One region of the Singulisphaera chitinilytica genome, then DNA from elsewhere that is predicted to be linked to it. Evidence: riboswitches for the same ligand, from Rfam matches in the RefSeq annotation. Region 1 holds a riboswitch; each other region holds the start of a gene.
What was found. A riboswitch is a leader RNA that binds a small molecule or an ion and turns the genes downstream of it on or off. The one in region 1 is predicted to bind cobalamin.
Positions count from the first base shown of each region.

Region 2: linked by a shared signal. The riboswitch ahead of ACOYYX_RS21075 (DUF1559 domain-containing protein) and the one ahead of ACOYYX_RS22535 (Ig-like domain-containing protein) in region 1 are both predicted to bind cobalamin.
Region 3: linked by a shared signal. The riboswitch ahead of ACOYYX_RS00720 (ABC transporter substrate-binding protein) and the one ahead of ACOYYX_RS22535 (Ig-like domain-containing protein) in region 1 are both predicted to bind cobalamin.
Region 4: linked by a shared signal. The riboswitch ahead of ACOYYX_RS20985 (DUF1559 domain-containing protein) and the one ahead of ACOYYX_RS22535 (Ig-like domain-containing protein) in region 1 are both predicted to bind cobalamin.

Region 1 covers NZ_CP186274.1:5,658,978-5,662,493, forward strand. Annotated here, with positions in the region: gene ACOYYX_RS22530 (glycosyltransferase family 9 protein) at 1-644, shown strand, start outside; cobalamin riboswitch at 1,065-1,284, shown strand; gene ACOYYX_RS22535 (Ig-like domain-containing protein) at 1,753-3,516, shown strand, end outside.
Region 2 covers NZ_CP186274.1:5,284,705-5,288,220, reverse strand. Annotated here, with positions in the region: gene ACOYYX_RS21080 (hypothetical protein) at 182-391, shown strand; cobalamin riboswitch at 1,176-1,377, shown strand; gene ACOYYX_RS21075 (DUF1559 domain-containing protein) at 1,499-2,527, shown strand; gene ACOYYX_RS21070 (hypothetical protein) at 2,580-2,759, shown strand; gene ACOYYX_RS21065 (hypothetical protein) at 2,815-3,516, shown strand, end outside.
Region 3 covers NZ_CP186274.1:199,974-203,489, reverse strand. Annotated here, with positions in the region: gene ACOYYX_RS00725 (FecCD family ABC transporter permease) at 1-863, opposite strand, end outside; gene ACOYYX_RS00720 (ABC transporter substrate-binding protein) at 872-1,780, opposite strand; cobalamin riboswitch at 2,060-2,263, opposite strand; gene ACOYYX_RS00715 (AP protein) at 2,460-3,516, shown strand, end outside.
Region 4 covers NZ_CP186274.1:5,265,418-5,268,933, forward strand. Annotated here, with positions in the region: partial or broken gene ACOYYX_RS20970 (RNA polymerase sigma factor) at 1-206, opposite strand, end outside; gene ACOYYX_RS20975 (hypothetical protein) at 161-841, opposite strand; gene ACOYYX_RS20980 (hypothetical protein) at 1,299-1,661, shown strand; cobalamin riboswitch at 1,801-2,003, shown strand; gene ACOYYX_RS20985 (DUF1559 domain-containing protein) at 2,116-3,138, shown strand; gene ACOYYX_RS20990 (hypothetical protein) at 3,238-3,369, shown strand; gene ACOYYX_RS20995 (hypothetical protein) at 3,366-3,506, shown strand; gene cobT (nicotinate-nucleotide--dimethylbenzimidazole phosphoribosyltransferase) at 3,503-3,516, shown strand, end outside.

The DNA.
Region 1 (3,516 bases):
CCGTGGATAGACTCCTCGCCGTGAGCGAAGCTCTCGGAGCCGAGACGGACGAGCCACGGTTCGTCGTCGCCGCGACCGAGGCTGACCGCCTCTGGGCCCGCCTCACCCTGGCGAGCGTCCCCGGGCCTCGACTCGTGCTGAACCTGGGCGCGCGATGGCTGACGAAGCGCTGGCCCCCCGAGCACTTCGCCGCGATCGGCCGGAAGGCGGTCGACGAGTTGGGCGCGGGCCTGATCGTGGTCGGCGCCCCCGAGGATCGCCCGCTGATCGAGACCTTGCGGGCCGGCCTCGGGCCGAGGCCGTTCCTGGACCTCTGCGGCCGGACGACCTTGCCCCAACTCGCCGCCGTCGCGGCCGAGTCGGATGTCTTCCTCTCGAACGACACCGGGCCGCTCCACCTCGCAGCGGCGGCCGGGGCGAAGGTCGTGGGGATCTACACCTGCACGAGCCCCGAGAAGACCGGCCCCTACGGCCCAAGGGCGACCGCCATCCAGACCGGGATCTGGTGCGCCGGGAGCCGGCTCAAGTGCTGCAGCAACATGGAGTGCATGGACGAGCTGACCCCGGCACGCGTCTGGGGCGCCGTGCGACAAAGCCTGAAGCCGGCCCGGAAAACCGGGCTGCCGGTACTCACCACCGCCTGAAAGCCACTGGCTGCACTCCATTACCACTCGTATTTTCATCCCCGGCCCTGAGACTCGTGGTTCGCCGTGAGATCAGGGCCTTTTCTTTCTCGGAAGTTCGCCGGGCTTCGGGATTCCTTGCGTCTGTAATCATCCCGTCAACGTACCGAGGAGCCCCAGGCACGATTCGGCCGTTCCTTGGCGCGCCTGCTTTGCCAAGGCCGAGTCCATCCCCACCTTGCACGATCCCCAGCTCGGGTGCCGAATGAGACGCGAGGGTAAGAATAGAAGTCGGCATGTCCGCAACCCCTGAACCTCGCGAACGAAGCGGCAAAATTCGTCAAAATAGACTACATCCACAAACCCCACCCAGACCGCAAACCTTTTGCAATTTCGCAAGTTCGCTCCATTGACAGTCGTCTCAACGATCGTTTAGCTTCGTACTTGCGTTCAGGTATTGGTCTCCGGTCTCGGCAGCCTGCCGGGGTCGGGAAACAGGGAATCCGGTGCGAATCCGGAACGGCCCCGCCGCTGTAATCGAGTGATCACGGGCGACGCACCTCCATTTGCCATTGTCGAGTCGGCCGGCTTGGCCGCTTGATGAGAAGGCTCGTTCCCCCAGCTCGAGAGTCAGAAGACCTACCAGTACCGTTGTGGACGATGCTCCGCGAGGGACGGGCACGTCGCTACCAAACTCACCAACGATCCGGAAAATCCGTCGGGAATACGCGGCCTTCGAGCCTCGGCGATCAGTCGCCGGGATCGCTCCGTCGAGTCGTGCATCGGCGATCCGCGTGGCGCGAGGCCGAATGACCGTCATGAGAGCACGGCCTTGGACCTGCTCCGCGAATCCAGGGCGGGCGCGCCGAGATCGTCGACGCCCACGATGTTTGCCAGGTTTGACATCTCTGGATTCGCGAGTGGATATCCCTGTCTCTCTAACCAGAGATCCACGGCATACCCCACGGCGTTCCGGACGGCGAATCGAAGCCACGGCTGGGCGATCGAAGATGACACCGGTCGGGCCGCAAAGTACCGCGGGGTGATCGACCACGAGATGGCTCGCCCCTTTTTATGACGACATTGAGACGTTCGACCTCCTGAACTGAGACGAGCCAGGGATTCCGCGATGAACACGCTGCGAAGATTGACCTCTCTGCGAGATGGCGCCCGGACGCGACGAAAGAGCCGCCGGACGACGGCGATCATGAGCCTGGATGCCGCCTGCCCCGAGTCGCTCGAGGCCCGCCGGCTCCTGTCGACGGTCGTGGCGACGTTCGAAGGCCTGGGCGTCCCCGCGAACTCGTTCAACAATAACGCCGGATCGAGCGGCGAGTTCGTCGACGCAGGAAACGGATTCAACAACAGCTTCAGCAGCACTCAGTTCGGGGACCTCTGGTCGGGGTGGGCCATCTCCACCATGACCGACACCACGACCCCCGGCTACACGAACCAGTACAGCGCGATCACGGGCTCGGGGGCCGACGGCTCGGCGACCTACGGCGTCGGCTTCACCTTCGGCGACACGGCGGATCCGTTCCATCCCGCCAGCTCGTACGTCAACCTGCCCTCGGGCGCATCGCCCGACTCCATCCAGGTGACGAACACCACCTACGCCTATTACACAATGCTGAACGGGAATTTGTTCACACCCAAGTTCGGGGCAGGTGACTATTTCCTCCTGACGATCGAAGGGTTCACGGGGGCCAATGGCACGGGGACCAAGGTCGGCGAGGTCGACTTCTACCTGGCCAACTTCCAGGGGACGAACTCTTACATCATCAACACCTGGCAGACCGTGGACCTGAGCTCCCTCGCGGGCGCCGGGAGCCTGCAGTTCGGCCTCGAGTCGTCGCAGAACGACCCGACCTACGGGATGAACACCCCGGCCTATTTCGCCGCCGACGATCTCACCGAGACGGTCCCCTCACCGACCTCGATCGCCATCACCCCGGCCGATCCCAGCGTCGCCAGCGGCCTCACGACGCAGTTCACGGCGACCGGGACGTATGCTGATGGCTCGACGAAGGACCTGACCGACCTGGTCACCTGGTCGTCGGATACGCAGTCCGTCGCCACGATCGCCGGGGATGGCCTCGCCACGGGCGTCTCCGTCGGGACCTCCACCATCACCGCGTCGCTCGACGGCATCAACGCCTCGACCAAGCTCAACGTCACCGCTCCGGTGTTGACCTCCATCGCCATCACCCCGGCGAACCCGAGCATCGCCGACGGCCTCACCAACCAGTTCACGGCCACGGGCACCTATACCGATAAGTCCACGAAAGACCTCACCGGTAGCGTGACCTGGGCCTCCGCCACGCAGACCGTGGCCACCATCACCGACGCGGGCCTGGCCACCGGCCTTGGGGTCGGCACCTCGTCGATCACGGCCTCGCTCGACGGCGTCAGGGCGTCCACGACCCTGACCGTCACCGCGCCCGTGTTGACTTCGATCGCGATCACGCCGGCGAACCCCAGCGTCGCCGATGGACTCACGACGCAGTTCACCGCCACGGGCACCTATACCGACAAGTCCACCAAGGACCTGACGAGCAGCGTCGCCTGGGCCTCCGCGACGCAGGCCGTGGCGACGATCAACAGCAGCGGCCTCGCCACGGGTCTGGCGGTCGGAACCTCGTCCATCACCGCCTCGCTCGACGGAGTCAACGCCTCGACCACCCTCAACGTCACCGCTCCGGTCCTCGTCTCGATCGCGATCACCCCGGCGAACCCGAGCGTCGCGGCGGGCCTGGCCTCGCAGTTCACGGCGACCGGGACCTACACCGATAAGTCCACCAAGGACCTGACGAGCAGCGTCGCCTGGGCCTCCGCCACTCACTCCACGGCCACGATCACGACCGGCGGCCTCGCCACGGGCGTCGCGGTCGGG
Region 2 (3,516 bases), 370 kb from region 1:
CAGGTTGATCTGTTCATTACAACTTGTGATTGGCCGGATCTCACCCCATAGGATTGTACGGGTGACAATAACCGCATTCGGGTTTGCCATGCCAACTGATAATCGCTAGTATTTTGAATGAGTCTCTAGAGTGATCATCTCGGTGTAATTAACAAGTTGAATATTTGATGGAGTAAAATTGATGGCACGCCCCAAGATGGGACAATTGCCGAAATCTCCCGAAGAGCGATCCGAGCGGGAAACTGTCATTCACATGAAGGGTTCGCCCGAGTATGTAGATTGGCTAGAGAACGCGCATCGCGAGACGCACATCCCCAAGGTCCAAATCTTCCGCTTGGCGCTCGCAACATGGGCCGCCAAGAACGGCCTCTCACAGCCACCCGATATTTGAAGAGGAGAGGCCCTCTTGCGTCCAGGGCCAGTTTCGGCCCGGCGTGCTCGAGGTACTCCTGAGCAAGAACCCGATCGCTTACGACTCGGGAGGCCGAAGTCGCAGGCTCCAGCATCACCTGGCCCCTGACGTCGGGCTCGAGCAGCAGACCCGGCAGTTCGACCTGGTCACGACACTGTTGCGGTTCTCGATCAACCTGCCTGAGCCGAATAGCTGTTCAGCGGGAGCCGGTCCGGGGACGTTCACCAGCGGCTATTCCGCGACGTGCGAGCGACGACGCCCCGGACCTCAACCATCTCTAAAAGGGGTTGTCCTGACCAGCTCCCATAGGCACCGCCTGAAATCCCGCCTGGGTGCCGCGGGTGTCATTTCGACGGAGGCTCAAGGCGGATTCCGTGGTGATCGAGCGTTCGGCGTTCGGATTCGCCTGGATCGAGTGCCCCCGACATACTGAGACCGCCATCCGATAGGAGAGCCGTTTCTTGTCAAATCCAGGCAAGGACTTGTGTTGAAAGAATGGGGCGTCGCGCCTTGTGGAGGGGCACCGAGAGGACGTTTCATACTCCATTCCACAACTCCTCCAATAAATAACTGGTTTCAATTGATATGATGTTTTGTAAGGATGGACGGCGGCCTCGTCCCAGGCGTACAGTCGATCGGTGCTGGATTGGCGTTTTTGAGGAAAATGATCATATCATTTTTTGTATTCGCCTGAGGGGTTGAAATCGCGAGGGCATCCCGGATTCTCGGATTCGCGACTTGACGCGGGAGTGTTTGAAAGGGTGTAATGCCGCTCTCGACAGGTGCCCTCGGACTACGCAAGAGGTCTCGGGGGATAATAGGGAAGACGGTGAGAATCCGTCGTGGGGCCGCCGCTGTATTCGGCCAGGCTCCGGACAACGATGCCACTGCCCGCGGGCGGGAAGGCGGTCCGGGAGCCGTCAGGAGCCGTAAGCCAGAAGACCTGCCCGTCGAGTTGCTGTTCCGATGCTTCGGCCACTGAGCATCCGGGCGGGCCGCTCGCAGAACGTCTGCCACGAGCCTTGCGCCGGAGGGTCGAAGCGATTCGAATTCCTCTTGCCCGGCCCGGCAGAAAGAACCGCCCCCATGCCTGCGCGCATCCCCCCTCGACGCACCGGCTTCACCCTCATCGAACTCCTGGTGGTGATCGCGATCATCGCCGTGCTGATCGCGCTGCTGCTCCCCGCCGTCCAGGCGGCGCGCGAGGCCGCACGCCGCGCCCAATGCACGAACAACCTCAAGCAGATGAGCCTGGCCATATCCAATTATGAGTCGGCCACGGGCACGCTGCCCCCCGGCTCTTTCTGGGCGGCATCCGGCACCGGGGCGGGCAAGATGGCCGACGGCTTCAGCATGTTCGTCATGATCCTGCCGTACATGGAGCAGACGCCCGTCTACAACCTCGCCAACTTCAGCCTCTCGTATAAGAATTCAGCCAACCTGACCATCGCGGGGGTCGCCATCTCGGCATTCGCGTGCCCGAGCGATGCCTCCGCGGCGGAACTTCAGCCCCTCTCCCCGACGATCTATCAGGCCCCGCCCCCCGGCAACTGGGAGCAGGCCTTCATCAGTTATGCCGGATGCACGGGGACCTGGGACGTCAGGCCCAAGCTCTCCGCGAGCAACTTCCCGCAGCAGGTCGGCAACATGAATGGCACGATCTACATGTATAGTGCCACTCGCATCAGCGACATCAGGGACGGGACCAGCAACACCATCTCCATCGGCGAACGGGGCCACTCCCTGCTGTCCCAGGCCGACCAGTTGGTGAATCAGTTCTGGAACTCGGGGTACTGGTACGACACGATGTTCGAGACGTACTACCCGATCAACGCCTACAAGAAGCCGGTCGGCGTGCTCGGGGCCCGTTATGTGGCGAACGCCTCGAGCCTCCACCCCGGGGGTGCCAACTTCGCGTTCGTCGATGGGTCCGTTCGCTTCCTCAAGGACTCGATCGACTCCTGGTCGATCAACCCGGCGACCATCACCGCGGCGGGCGTGACCTTCGATTCCGCCGCCAATATGTACAACCTCGCGCCAGGGTCGAGGCTCGGAGTCTACCAGGCGCTCTCGACGAGGTCGGGCGGCGAGGTCATCAGCTCGGATTCCTACTGAGCCGATGGCGCACGTCTTTCATCCCAACGACTCCATCCAGGGATCTTCCACCATGATGGCTCCATACGCGAGGCGATCCTTCGCCGCCGCGGCCCTCATCCTGTCGGTCGCATTCACCGGGTGCTCGAATGGCGATTCCGGCTCGATCGACCTGAAAAAGCAGGCTGATCCTTCAGCCACCGGCGGCGAAAAGCCTCGCGCTTTCAGCAAGGGCGACCTCGAAGAACGTTGAGTCGTTTCGGCCCGGATTGCCCTCACGAGGTTCGCAGTTCACCAGGGAGTCAACGATGTCGGTCAATACGGCTGCGGCGGCAGCCACTCGCTCACGAGCCCGGGTCCGCTTCAACGCGGCCATGAAACTTGTGCGACGTGCGCACATGTATGCAGGGTTGTCCCTGGTTCCATTCGTCACGCTCTACGGGGTGACGGCCTTCCTGTTCAACCATCCCGACTGGTTCTCCGACCGAACCGTGCGGCTCATCACCGCGAAGGACGTCGCCGGCACGGCCCTGGCGACGTTCCCTACGCCGGCCGCCCTGGCGGAGCAAGTGGTCTCGGCCATCAACCGCGAGGCTCCTTCGCCCGTCAAGCTGTCTGACTCCCAGGCCCCGTCCTATTCGCGAGACCTGGCCCTGACCGCCCGGACTGGCGACACCGAGCAGGTCATTTTCGTCGAGCTCGAAGGGCGAGTCGGCACCGTACGCTCGGCCCCGATCGAGAAGCCGTTCAGCATGCCGGCCTGGACTCAGCGGGCAAGCTACCTCGACGTGGCTCCCGCCACTCAGGCCAGGGATGCGGTGTCATCAATCATGACGAAGTGGGGTGAGGCGCCGAAAGACATCAAGATCCGAACGCCGGCCGAACTGATTTTTGCCGTCGAGAGCGAGGGGCGGAACTGGCGCGTGGCATATAACCTCCAGAATCAGGGGATGGTGGCCACACCGACGGCCCCCAGCCTCTCCTCTCGACGCTTCCTGACCGGGCTCCAT
Region 3 (3,516 bases), 4.3 Mb from region 1:
ACGCAGGCCGGGAGCAGGTCGCGCGTGCGTGGGCCGGTGAGCCTGCGGATCAGGTGCGGGACCATCAGGCCGACGAACCCGATCGAGCCGCTGACGGCCGTTGCCGCGCCGGTGGCCAGGGCGGTCAGGAGCAGGACGAGGAGCCGCGTCCCCGCGACCGGCACTCCCACGGCCATCGCCTGCTCCTCGCCGAGCAGGAGCGCATCGAGCCGATGGTGCAAGCTCAGGAGCCCGGCGATCCCCAGGGCGATCGGCAGGGCACAAAGGCCGACGTGCTCCCACGACTGGTTCCGCACGCCCCCGACCATCCAGAAGAGGAGCTCCTGGATGCGGTGGACCTCGGTGATGACCATCACGAGCGAGACCCCCGCGATCGTCATGCTCCCCACCGCCACGCCCGTCAGCAGCAGGGTCGGGCCCGTGCTGTGGCCCTCGAAGTACGTGATGGCGTAGACGAACATCGACGAGGCGAGCCCGCCGCAGAAGGCACACAGGGGCAGCGACAGGAAGACGGTCTCGGCGATGCCGCTGTGGATGGCCAGCACCGCACCGAGCGCCGCGCCGCCGCTGACGCCGAGGATGCTGGGGTCGGCTAGCGGGTTCTCGAACGTCGCCTGCAAGGCCGCTCCTGAGGTCGCCAGGGCCGCCCCGACCAGGCCGAGCAGGAAGACCTGCGGCAGCCGGACCTGGAGGATGAGAAACCGCTCCGTGGCCGGGACCGGGCTCCCGCCGCCGAGGTCCAGCCCTATCGCTGACGCCAGGACCCGGGCGACGTGCGACGTGGGGATCGACACCGAGCCCCAGATCGTCCCCAGCAGCGCGAGCACCGCGTAGGCGAGGCCGAGCAGGGCCGCGATGGTCATCGCACGCCTCATCGCGGGGCCCCGTCGCCGGCGAAGCGGTCGGGATGCAGGGCCTTCGCCAGCCGCTCGGCCCCTTCGACCACGAACTGCGAGATGCTCGTGATGTACCGCCCCTCGATCGTCACCAGGCGGTTCTCTTTCACCGCGCGGAGCTGCCGGAGGATCGGGTGGTTCGCCACCTGCGCCTGCCGCTCGTCGTCCTTCCAGAGGGAGAGGAGCACGATGTCGGGGTCGGCGGCGACGACGCGCTCGGGGGGGATCTCGACCGAGCCCTCGAGCCCCATCTCGGCCGCCACGTTCAGGGCCCCGGCGTCGCGGATGATGTCGTCGATGGTCGTCTTCTTCCCCGAAGTGAATCCGGCCGACCAGAAGAGGACACGGGGCCGGGTCGTTGCCCCTTGCAAGCGCTCGGCGAGTTTTCGTCGCCTCGCTTCCATCCCTTCGACCACGCCCTTGGCCTTCCCGGCCTCGCCCAGTCGCTTGCCCAGCTTGAGGATGCCCTCCTCGATCTCGGCGACGCTGTTCACGGCCTCGTTGCGGTAGGTCGAGCGCCCCGAGTTCTCCAGCAGGCGGAGGGAGTCGGCCGTATTATAAGGCGCGACGAGGATCAGGTCCGGTCCCAGGGAGAGGAGCAGCTCGACATGGATGTCCCGGAGCCTCGCGATCTTCTCGGGATAGCGGCCCGCTACGTTCGAGATCGTCGGGTCGTCGACGAGCGCGGTGACGCTCACGACCCGCTCGGTCGGCACGAGCTCGGTGAGCATCTCGTCCGTCGCCAGCGTCAATGACGCGATGCGGACGGGCCTGGCGTCGGGGTTCGCGGTCGATCTCGACGCGTCGCCGCAGCCCGACGCCGCGAGGATCGCGAGGCCGGCGAGGGCCCAGGCCGCTCGGAGTAAGGCGTTTGGTCGGTTCATGGGTTGCCCGTGCTCCCGATCGCGAGGGTCGACGCTCGGTGGCCTGCGGCTCCCGACTGTGGTAAGAACGTCAGCGAGCCGATGGCGCCTGGGGTTGGCCGGGGGCTCGTCGAGGGCGGAGCCGGGGGAGTGCATGCGGGGGCGACTGGAGGGGCGGCGAGCCATGAACGCGAACTTTCGTGCCGGGTCGGGCGTGAGGGTGGGCTCTGGCCCTCGGGCACCAGGCCCGTCGCCGGCGAATCGCGAGCGGCGCGCCCAAATGCTTGCGGCCGAAGCATCGGAACAGCACCTCGACGGGCAGGTCTTCTGGCTTTCGGCTCGTAACGGCACCCGGGCGGCCTTCCCGCCATACCTGGCAGTGGCACAATCGGCCCGGGGGCCTCGCCGATGACAGCGGCGGCCCCGCGACGGATTCTCACCGTCTTCCCTATTCTCTCCCTCGCCGGATCGTGGGCGTGGAGCACCCGTCGGGAAGCCAAAATTAGAGCGAAAGGCCCGGCCGACCGTCAAGTCTCGGCGCGAAATTCACGAATCGTTTCTCATAAAATCACACCGAAATCCTGTCGATGAGCGACGATGGCGTCGCGACACGCCGTACCGCGTGGTCTCCCGCAAGGACGATCCGCGACGACGTGCCCTTCCCCCTCGAGAACCCTCCGCGTTGAACAGAAAGGTTGTCATGACGTTGCTGCGTCGAGCTTGCTTCCTCCTGCTTTTGCTGGCCGGTTCCCACACGAATTCTCCGCTTGCTCGCGGTGACGAGCCGAAGGCGCCGGCCCTGGCCACCAGGAATGTCGTGGTCGTCACGGCCGACGGCCTGCGCTGGCAGGAGGTCTTCCGCGGGGCCGAAGAGTCCCTGCTGAACAAGAAGGACGGCGGCGTGGCCCGGGTCGACGAACTCCGCCGCGAGTTCTGGCGCGATAACGCCGAGGCCCGCCGCGAGGCGCTCATGCCCTTCCTGTGGACGGTCGTCGCCCGCCAGGGGCAGATCTACGGCAACAACGACAAGAAGAGCCCGGCCCGCGTCACCAACGGCAAGAACTTCTCCTACCCCGGCTACAACGAGCTCTTCACCGGCTCCGCCGACGACCGCATCGACAGCAACAACAAGGTCCCCAACCCCAACGTCAACGTCTTCGAGTGGCTGAACAAATTGCCCGCTTATAAGGGCAAAGTCGCGGTGATCGGGTCGTGGGATGTCTACCCGTTCATCTTCAACCGGGAGCGGAGCGGCCTCTACATCAACGCCGGCTGGGTCCCCATCGAGCGCAAGAACCTCTCGGAGGGTGAACTCGTGCTCAACCGCATGATGGCCCAGACGCCGCAGACCTGGGAAGGCTGCCGCAACGACGCCTTCACCTTCCAGGTGGCCCTCGAGCACCTGAAGCATGAGTCGCCGTCGGTCATGTACATCGGCCTGGGCGACACCGACGAGCACGCCCACGAGGGCCACTACGACCACTACCTGCACGCCGCCCACAACGCCGACGGGAACCTCAAGATCCTCTGGGATGAGCTCCAGGCGAACCCCAAATACAAGGGCACGACCACCGTCATCTTCACCACAGACCACGGCCGCGGCGATCCGCCGCAAGGCTGGCGCAGCCACGGCGCCAAGATCGATGGCTCCGAGGCGATCTGGCTCGCCGTCCTCGGCCCCGATACCCCCGCCCTCGGCGAGCGTTCCGACGCCGCCCTCATCACCCAGAGCCAGGTCGCCGGAACCGTCGCCGCCC
Region 4 (3,516 bases), 390 kb from region 1:
GGATCCCACCGGTCGATCGCGCTTGCCACGGTGCGGAAGACCTCCTGGACCAGGTCATCGGCGTCGGCGTCCTGGAGGCCCTTCCGACGCGCAAGCCGATGGACCAGCGGCGCGTAGATCTGCTCGAATTCGCCCCAGGCCTGCTCGTCGCGCGGGTCTCTCAGGCGGACCAGCAGACTGGCCCGCGTGCTCGGCATCTCGTCCATCCGATCCCTCCTGCCCGGATACACACAACCCGGCCGGGGATCTGAATGACTTTTCTGACCGTCATGGATTTTGGGGACGAGTCGTGGCCGCCGAGTGAGGCGGAGACGAGCAGGTTCTGAAGCCAGCCGTCTTGGAGACGATGGCGGTTGAGCCGCTCAACGGAGTAGCGCCATCCCTCCTTAGCCCGCGCCACCGCTGGGTGCCAGGGGACGTAGTTCGCCAGCCACGCCCAGGCCCGGCAGTGGAGCCGGCAGGCCGCGGCCGAGCCGTGCAGGTACTGGCCGCGGTCGAAGTCGCGGTTCATCCCGCGCAACGGCCGGTCCAGCATGTTGCTCGTCCGGTGGCCGCCCGGGTGCGAGTACGCCGCGGCATACTCCCGCGAGCGGCCGCACGGCGCCTCGACTCGCTTGAGCAGCCATGCCGACATCTCGCGGTGACGGGACCACTCGCGGAGCCGCCGCAGGCGCTGCGCGAAGCACCCGCGGGACGGGGCCCGATACGACTCCCAGACCCGCGTCGATCGCTCTCGGAATGACCCGCTGAGCTTGACCCGGCTGCGGATGCCCGGCCAGTCGTGCGGGAAACAGCGGAGCATCATGGCCATCGGGAACAGGGCCAGCCACACCTGATGCATCGCGGCCCGACCGTCGATGCTGACCGTGCGGCGAGCTTAAACCTACCGATCACGATTCATGTGATCCTCACCGCGTCGTCATAGATGACTGGTATCGCAAAACGGTACATACCGTTTTGCGCTGGCCTTGGACTTTCGTCTTACCGAGAATCCTTGCGAAAACATGAGAGGCTACGCGTCCTCTTGCGATGATGAGTCGAATGTTGTAAGTTCTCTCTCGATCGAAGGTTCGTGGGCTTCTCGGCCGAGATTTTATCCATCCTCACACGGTGGAAGTCGCTGGTTCGAATCCAGCGCCGCCCATTTCGATGTAACCCCTTGGGGGATTTTGTTCTCCGAGGGGATTTCTATGCGCGGTTGCATCGGCTAGTGAACGGCTGTCACAGTGCAAGTAGGAGTGCAAAAGCACTGAAACTGCGGGACAACAGTTCGCGAACCGCATGAGAGAGACCGCGACATGGGACGACCCGCCAAGGCGTTCTACAGCGAGAAATACGGCTGCTGGGTGACCGCCGCGCTCGGGGAGGTGCGGCGGACCAAGGCCGGGCGCACCTACCGCCCGCTGACGAGGTTCGAAGACCTGCGTCATCCGACGCGCGACCACCGCGTCGCCCAGGCGCGGCTCGACGCCGAGCTGCGCAAGGCCGAAGCGTCGGTCGTCATGGGCGACGACATCACCTTCGGCCAGTTCTCCGAGTTCTACCTGGCGGACGGGGAGAAGAGCGGCCGGCGAAGTCAGGAGCCTCTCGATCTCGCCCATCGTCCGCACGGCAAACCGAAGGTGGCCTCGAATGGGGATCTCCAGGCTTTCCGGTCCTGAGATCACCGCGTCAGGCTACACTCCCAAGATTTTCTAGCCTTCGCGGAGGTCGCTTCGCATCGTGACGTCTCGGCTCATTGTCCAGAGCCATCACGCGCTGGGCCGGCACGATCCTTGACCGCCGGGCGGCCCGTGGTTCTAATGATCTCCCTCGACAGGTGCCCCCTGCCCGACCGACTCGGGCGAGGGGGAGAATAGGGAAGCCGGTGCAAATCCGGCGCGGGGCCGCCGCTGTAATCGGTCAGGCTTCGGACGCTACGACCACTGCCGCGAGGCGGGAAGGTTGTCCGAAGGCCGCTACGAGCCGAGAGCCAGAAGACCTGCCCGTCGAGATTCTGCTGCGATGCTCCGGCCGCGGGCATCCGAGCGGGTCCCCTCGCAGACCGCCTGCACAGGGCCTTCTACGGAGCACCGGAGCATCGACCCTTGCCCTAGCCGGCAGGAAGGTCTGCTCATGGCTTCGTCTCAGTCTATTCACTCCGTCGGATTCCCATCGGCTCGACGACATGCTCGTCGGCGCCCGGCATTCTCGCTGATCGAGTTGCTGGTGGTGATCGCCATCATCGGGGTGCTCGTCGCCCTGCTCTTGCCGGCGGTCCAGGCGGCTCGCGAGGCGGCTCGCCGGGCATCCTGCCTCAATAATCTGAAGCAAATCGGCCTCGGCTTGCACGGCTTCGAGCAGGTCCATAGCTGCTTCCCGAGCCAGAGCACCGGCCTCTTCTACGACTCCCCCCCCTCGCCGCCCCGCCACGGCTGGCCGGCCCATCTGCTGCCGTATATGGAGCAATCGACGACCTTCACCAGCATGAACTTCCAGGTCCACTGGTACGACGCGGCGAACACGACGACCGCGACGGCCTCGGTCGGCATCTTCGCCTGCCCCTCGGCCCAGTCCGGTCGCGAGGGCTTCGAATTCACGCTCTACGGCAGCACGAGTGCTCCGCGTCAGATCTACCGCGGGGCGACCTGGGACTACGGGAGCGCCTATGGGATCTCCGCGGCCTTGCAGAAGATGCTCGGGATGGGGAGCAGTTCGGGCATTATCAACCTGGGCTCGGACACGGCCAGGGATCGCATCGACGACGGCTGCCCGATTGCACAGGTCACCGACGGGCTCTCGAACACGCTGCTGGTGATCGAAGTGTCCAATCGGCCCCAGTTCTGGCGTGGTCGCGGCATGGTCCCGGGCACCCCGGTCTCCAACTCGCCTCGCAATCACGTCACCGGGGGCGTCTGGGCCAGCGACCTCAAGGGGGTCGTGATCGACGGGGCCACCTACGACGGCTCGGTGTCGCCGGGCCCATGCGGGGTGAATTGCTCGAATGATAATGAAATCTATAGCTTTCATAGCACCGGATCAAACGTATTGATGGCTGATGGGTCGGCACGCTTCCTCAAAGACCGGACGCCGATCGGCATCGTCGCGGCGATGGTGACGCGCCAGGGCGGGGAGGTCGTCTCGTCGGATGCTTACTGAGCGGGCGACGAAAGGAGGACTTTCTTTATGTATCCCCGCCCCGACGCCTGAATCCGTACCTTTTCTCACGCAACCTTAATCCTTGAGGAGCCCCACCGCATGGAGTGGCTGCACGACTTGCATTCGGATGACATGATCTTCCTCGGCACGGTCTCCCTGCTCTCGGGAGTCGTCTTCGGCGTGGTGGCCAAGCTCGCCGGCGCGGGCCTGCGCAGGAGGAAGGCGCTATGATGATCCTCTTCGCACACCACCTCGAATCCCACCACGTCGGGATCGCCGCCGCCCTGTTCCTGACCGGCTCCATCATCGGCTGGTGGGGATGCACCCGCTGGATCGGTGCCGATGCCGGGGAGCGATCCTCGTCGTGAACCCAACAAT